One region of the Marinilactibacillus sp. Marseille-P9653 genome, then DNA from elsewhere that is predicted to be linked to it. Evidence: predicted binding sites of a transcription regulator. Region 1 holds the regulator's gene; each other region holds the start of a gene.

Region 1 (2,278 bases):
TATATTCAAAACGAGGATTTCTTGCAAGCCTTTTGATGTTAAAAAATCGATTAAAAATCTCATCTGGAATACGCTTGGCTTTTATGTTAAGTTACTAGTATTGTCAGCATTGACTGAACGTTATGATAGAGCGAGGATGAGTCACATGGACATACAAAACAAAAAGAAAACCGGACTACAAATCGTACTGACTTACATTATGATTCAATTGTTAACGGTATTATCTAATCAGTTATTACCTGCTTCTCTACAGCCTGCTGGTGGAATCTGGTCGAATATCCTTTTATTTAGTTTAGGTGCTGGGCTTATCATTTACCTGGATAGAAAAAATCGATTCGATCTTTTGTTCGAAAAAACCTTCAGCATACAAAAATCTGAAGTTATGATCTGGGGAGTCGTAGGATTCGTGATCGCAGTTGTTTCCCAGTATATCGCTACACTTATTGAAGTGAGTTTTTTAGGAACACCTATCACCTCACAAAACACCCAAGGAATCCTTGAAATCATCAAGCGTTATCCTTATTTCATTGTAATTGTTTCCATCGCGGGCCCTATTATGGAAGAATTTGTTTTTCGAAAAGTCTTATTTGGTCTGAGTATTGGAAAAATTGGTGGTATTGGGGCTGCAGTCATTAGTTCTTTAGCCTTCGCTTTCATTCACTTTGATGGTAGAATGCTGGTTTACTCCGTTATGGGACTGGTCTTTTCTTGGCTATACTATAAAACCAAAAATATCTGGACACCTATTATCGCTCATAGTTTAATGAATACATTCGCTATACTTCAAATATTTTTCGTATAAGGAACATGCTTTATGAAAGGATTTTTTAATGACAACTAAACAATTACTCACTTATATCTTTTTGAAATATGCTATGTTTGCCGCTTTGATTTATGTAACCATCAATTCTGTCCAAAGAGATGGCTGGGATTTTTTCCCCATACTATTCGTTCTTTTAGCTACCCGAGACTTTGTACAAGGTACGCGTTTAGTACAGGTCTACTATAAAATCAAAAAAAATTACAAAGTTTAAAAAACTGCAAGCTGCTCGTTCAAGTGTTTGAACGAATAGCCTGCAGTTTTTTTGATTAGCTCTTTAATCTTCTTCGACAAAAAGCTCTCCTGTATCTTCATCAATCACGACTTCATCTTCAGCCTCATCTAGCTCTTGATAATAGTTGATAAAATAAATCAATGTTTGAAGCTCATTGGTCAAATCGACATTATGTACTCGGATATTATCCGGTACATTTACTCGAATTGGAGTAAAGTTCATAATTCCTTTTACGCCGCCTTCAACTAATTTGTTCGCCATTTCTTGGGCGATTTCTGAAGGGACCGTCAGTATGGCAACATCTATCTGTTGTAAATCAAGTTGTTCTACCATCTCATCGATATGATAGACAGGTACGCCTTGATGAACCGTACCAATCAGTTCTTTATTCACATCAAAGCCAGCACTAATTCTTGTATTATTGCTACGTCTGAAGTTATAGTTCAATAGCGCTTGTCCAAGATTCCCTACGCCGATTAAAGCGACATTTGTCAGGCGGTCTTGATTGAGCGTCTTACTAAAAAAGTTCATCAGTGCTTCGACATCGTATCCATACCCTCTTTTACCTAACGCTCCAAAGTATGAAAAGTCTCTTCTGATTGTAGCACTATCTACTTTTACGGCCTCACTCAATTTTGCTGAGGATACTCGGCTCTTCCCGGCTTCGTGGAGAAAGCGTAAATAACGATAATAAAGGGGTAACCTTCTTGCAGTTGCTTTAGGAATCTTCTTTTCTACCATGCTTTTTCTCCTTTATGGTTTAATTGCCTTTTCTGATTGAAAGGTTAATCCTATTTAAGTTGATTTTATGAATCAGATTTCACAAGTGTAAGAGATGTTTCACTAGTTATTATAGCATGTAAATCGGAAAATGAAAGTTAATATGACCATAAAATAAGCGTTTGTAGCTACGTTAACTTTAATCACTAACAAACTTTCCAAGTAGTTTGTGAAAAAACATCTGTATAATGGACAATTCGGCCTATTATTTTAACTATCCAAGGTAACCGATTACATAAAAAGTTTTTTGTATTTCTCCTATTCTGTTACCTGTATATCATTCTTTAGATATGCTACACTTATACGGAAAAGCACTTAGTATGTAGAGATAAAAAGACCTAATAATTCAAAATGAGGAATTTAAATGATTTTATTACAAACTCAGAAAGTTGCACGTCACTTCGGTGCAGAGATTTTGTTCGATGACGTTACTCTAGAAATCA
Region 2 (2,278 bases), 1.0 Mb from region 1:
AAAATAGTTCATTGTACTCTGGTGTTCGAGAAAATTTCACTAATCTCAGTTTCATAACAAAGTGGTCCACTAGTTCTTGAACTTCTTTTTCAGTCATTAAACCAGCTTTCAAATCTCTTTCAATATAAATATCCAAGAAAGTTGACGTTCTCCCTAGTGACATGGCAGCACCGTTTTGTTCTTTGATTGCTGCTAAATAGCCTAAATATAGCCATTGGAAAGCTTCTTTTGTGTTTTGAGCAGGTATAGATAAATCAAATCCATAAATATTTCCAAGTTCTTTTAACTCTACTAAGGCTTTGATCTGGTCACTGAGCTCTTCCCGCTGACGAATGACTTTCTCGCTCATCATACCGTTTCCACAATTTAATAAATCTTTTTCTTTTTGTTTGATCAAAAAGTCGACACCATATAAAGCGACACGTCTATAATCTCCAATAATGCGTCCTCGACCATATGCATCTGGTAATCCCGTAATGACACCCGTTCTTCTGGCATTCTTGATTTCAGGAGTATAGGCATCAAATACGCCTTGATTATGTGTTTTTGTCCAGTTTCTAAATACATGAGACAGCATTGGGTCCACTTCGAATCCATAAGATTCCGCGGCCTGTTCCATCATTCGAATGCCACCAAACGGTTGTAAAGATCGTTTAAAAGGTTTTTCTGTTTGAAATCCAACGATTTGTTCTTTTTCTTTTGCTAGATACCCTGGACCGTGAGAGGTAATGGTTGATACAACCTCAGTATCCATATCTAACATACCTCCAGCATCTAATTCTTGTTTATTTAAATCCATTACTTGCGCCCATAATTCTTTTGTATCTTCAGTAGCGTCTTCTAGAAATGAGTCATCTCCGTCATAAGGTTGATAATTCATTTGTATGAACGTTCTAACATCAATAGCTTCTTTCCAGCTACTACCCTTAAAGCCCTTCCAAAAATGATCAAATCTTTTTGATTCTACTTCTTGTTTTTCCATTATATTGACTCCTTTACATTCTGATTTTTTCAAGCTCAATATATCACATATAAACTTTCTCAACAAGTGAAACATTGAACTAGTTTATTGTTTTTTTCGAAAACATATAAGGAACAATTCTACAATTGTGTTTTTATTCACAAAATAGACACATTTCAGTTGACCATTGTGATTATTGATATGCTATAGTCAGCTTGTAAACAAGTTTTACTTTACTCGATCCTGTAAACTTAATTACCAAGGGGAAGTAAAGAGTTTTTTTTAAAGGTTATTGCTCACAATTTCACATAAAAATATGGAGGTTTTAATTATGGTTCAATTAGTTTCCGTCAAACAAACAGAAATGCCCACACCTACTGTCGAAAGTACGATTGATGTGTTGGTGGACAATGCTCAACAAGCACTTCTATCTCTATCCCAGCTCGATCAAGAACAGATCAATGAAATTGTTAAACAAATGGCCCTGGCAGGTTTGAACAACCATATGTCTTTGGCTAAAATGGCGATTGAAGAAACTCAGCGTGGTGTCTATGAAGATAAGATCATCAAAAATCTATTTGCAACAGAATATGTTTATCACAGCATTAAAAATGATCGGACAATTGGTATTATTGAGGAAAATAAACATGAAGGTACGGTTTCCATTGCAGAGCCGATTGGCGTAATTGCAGGTGTAACACCGGTTACCAATCCGACTTCTACTACAATGTTTAAATCACTTATCTCAATCAAAACAGGAAACCCAATTATTTTTGCTTTCCACCCTTCTGCACAACGTTCCAGTGTGGCTGCAGCTAAAACCGTTTACGAAGCTGCCGTAAAAGCTGGTGCTCCTGAGCATTGTATACAATGGGTCACCACACCTTCTGTGGAAGCAACACAGACATTAATGAAACATAATGGCGTCGCAACAATTCTAGCTACAGGTGGTCCTGGAATGGTCAAATCAGCTTACAGTTCCGGAAAACCTGCCTTAGGCGTTGGCGCTGGAAATGTTCCTTGTTATATTGAAAAAACTGCCAATATCAAACGTTCCGTTAATGATTTGATTCTCTCAAAAACGTTTGATAACGGTATGATTTGTGCTTCAGAACAAGCAGTTATCATCGATAAGGAAATCTATAGAGAAGTTAAAGCGTTAATGACAGAAAACAGTTGCTACTTCTTATCCAGTGAAGAAAGACAAAAAATTGAAACCTTTATGGTTACAGAAGACGGTGGCTTAAATGCCGTTGTGGTTGGAAGATCTGCTTATGACATAGCTAAACTAGCAGGCGTTTCTGTTCCAGAAGATAC
Region 3 (2,278 bases), on a different contig from region 1:
TACTGATACCAACGTACCTTGATAATTTGATTCATGTGGATGTTTTTCTCCACCATCTATTTTAGCTACAATATTTTTTGCTGCTGTGTGTCCTGTTTGTTCCGCTGCTTGAACAATCTGTGGCGTAGGTTTTCCGTTTTCTTCATAGTAAACCAAGTCTCCAATGACATAAACGTCTTCTAGATCTTTCGCTTCCATATACTCATTCGCAATTAATCTTCCGGCACGAGCTTTTTCAGTTCCGAAATCTTCTATATCTGAATTTGCTTTTACACCGGCTGCCCAGATGAGTGTATGTGTCGCTAGTACTTCATCTGTTTTCAGTTCAACTGAATGTGCCGTAACATTTACAACTGGTGCTTCCGTTAATATGCGTACTTTCTTTTTGCGTAAGTATTTTTCTACTTTACTAGAAGAAACTTTAGGAATCGTACTCAGTATTTCTGGAAGTGCTTCAACAACTATCAATTCAATTTCACTCGCATCAATATGATATTTTTCTGCAAGGACAGGTTTCCAATCAACCAATTCCCCAATCATTTCAATCCCTGTTAAACCAGAACCGCAAACAACGAATCTAAGCATTGCTGCTCTTTTTTCTAAATCGCGCTCTCTAGCAGCTAGAGCAACAGTATCCTCTATATGATGTCTGATACGAACCGCGTCTTCCCATGACCATAGTGTAAAGCCATTTTCTTTAACTCCAGGGGTGCCAAAATCATTCGCTTCTCCCCCCATACCGAGTATAAGATAATCATATTTGTATTGACCATTTTCTGTGACCACTGTTTTGTCATCATGATTAAGTTCAATAACAGTATCCGTAATCAATTGAACGTTTTTCCTTCTAGAGAATAAGCGTTGCAAATCATACTGGATAGCATCTGGTTCAACTCTTCCCCCAGCGACCTCGTGTAGTTCTGTCATATAAGTATGGTATGGATGACGATCAATCAAAGTGATTCCTACTTGATTATTTTTCTTCAATTTCTTTGAAAGTAGTTTTGCAGCAGATACACCCGCAAAACCGCCTCCAACAACAACAATATTAATCTGTGGCATAATGGTATACTCCTTTTAAAGACTTATTTATTGTGAATAATTTTCAATAAAAATTGAGAAATTTTTCACAATTTAATTCACGTGTTCATTATAACGAATGCGAGATGTTTTGTCTATAGAATCTTTATTCTCTTTTCAAAAACAGTATAAAACCTACATTTACAGGAAATTTAGCGTCTTTTCACAAGACAAGAAAGTAATTATAAAAAAATCTTTGTGAATGTATAGACAAATAAATATTAATGTTGTATACTACGCTTGTTAAATACTTATCAAGAGAATTCTTCTTTTGATTATCATACTTATTATGGAGGGAATACCATGTTTATCAAAAAAGGCATCATATTCGCAACAACATTATTTGCTTCAACCATCGTATTAACAGCTTGTGGAAATTCAGATGATTCAGCATCTAGCGCTAACGAAGGCACATCAGAAGAATCCACTTCTGCTGAACTACAAGATGGCACTTATTCTTTAGAGGAAGAAAACTTTGATGAAAATGGCTGGCGCGTTTTGTTTGATCTAACTGTCAGTGATGGCAAAATCACAAAATCAGATTATGATTATGAAGATGCAGATGGAAATTTGAAATCTGAAAATGAAGAGTATCAGAAAAATATGTCTGAAAAGGTTGGTGTTGGTCCAGCTGATTATATTCCTCAATTAAACGGAGAATTGGAAGAGAAACAAGATCCATCAGAGGTCGATGCTGTATCTGGTGCAACACATTCTTCCGAAAGCTTTATCAAGTATGCCAACCAATTAGTTGATGCTGCTAAAGAAGGCAATACAGATACTATTGAAGTGAGCAACTAATCTAGGTCTTTCATCCCCTATTATTTTGAATTATAATAGGTAAAGAACCTTACGATAAGCAGACCTTGGATAATCGTCTAAGGTCTGCTTTTGTATTCAGTTTTACTTTTAAAGGAGTTCATATAAAATGAAAAAAACTAAGGGGTACCATATTTTTTTACTTTTGTGTTTCCTATTATTATTTGTATCAGGTTGCGGTCCATTTACTTCTTCCGATAACCGAGATCTGGCAGCTACACCTTATGAAGAAACGGAATTTTTAATGGGAACCGTTGTAAGGATAGCTATTTATAATAAAGATTCAGAGGCTGTTTTAGATACCGCTTTTGATCGTATTAAAGAACTTGCAGGATTTATTACAACTGAAGAAGATGGAGAACATTCTTTGATTTCTAAA

Evidence for each region. The regulator Rex, encoded in region 1, represses fermentation and respiration genes when NADH is low (regulators of the CRP and FNR family bind a similar motif). The targets are predictions, from matches to a motif close to TTGTGAANTANTTCACAA.
Region 2: the regulator Rex is predicted to act here: its motif matches at 1,108-1,125, upstream of adhE (bifunctional acetaldehyde-CoA/alcohol dehydrogenase).
Region 3: the regulator Rex is predicted to act here: its motif matches at 1,116-1,133, upstream of LG377_RS10630 (FMN-binding protein).

What each region holds. Positions count from the first base shown of each region.
Region 1 is NZ_CAKAKH010000001.1:522,288-524,565, reverse strand. It holds gene LG377_RS02620 (CPBP family intramembrane glutamic endopeptidase) at 146-802, shown strand; gene LG377_RS02615 (DUF4305 domain-containing protein) at 831-1,034, shown strand; gene LG377_RS02610 (redox-sensing transcriptional repressor Rex) at 1,098-1,796, opposite strand; gene LG377_RS02605 (ABC-F family ATP-binding cassette domain-containing protein) at 2,200-2,278, shown strand, end outside.
Region 2 is NZ_CAKAKH010000001.1:1,521,679-1,523,956, forward strand. It holds gene pflB (formate C-acetyltransferase) at 1-982, opposite strand, end outside; gene adhE (bifunctional acetaldehyde-CoA/alcohol dehydrogenase) at 1,293-2,278, shown strand, end outside.
Region 3 is NZ_CAKAKH010000002.1:37,500-39,777, forward strand. It holds gene LG377_RS10625 (FAD-dependent oxidoreductase) at 1-1,062, opposite strand, end outside; gene LG377_RS10630 (FMN-binding protein) at 1,384-1,881, shown strand; gene LG377_RS10635 (FAD:protein FMN transferase) at 2,009-2,278, shown strand, end outside.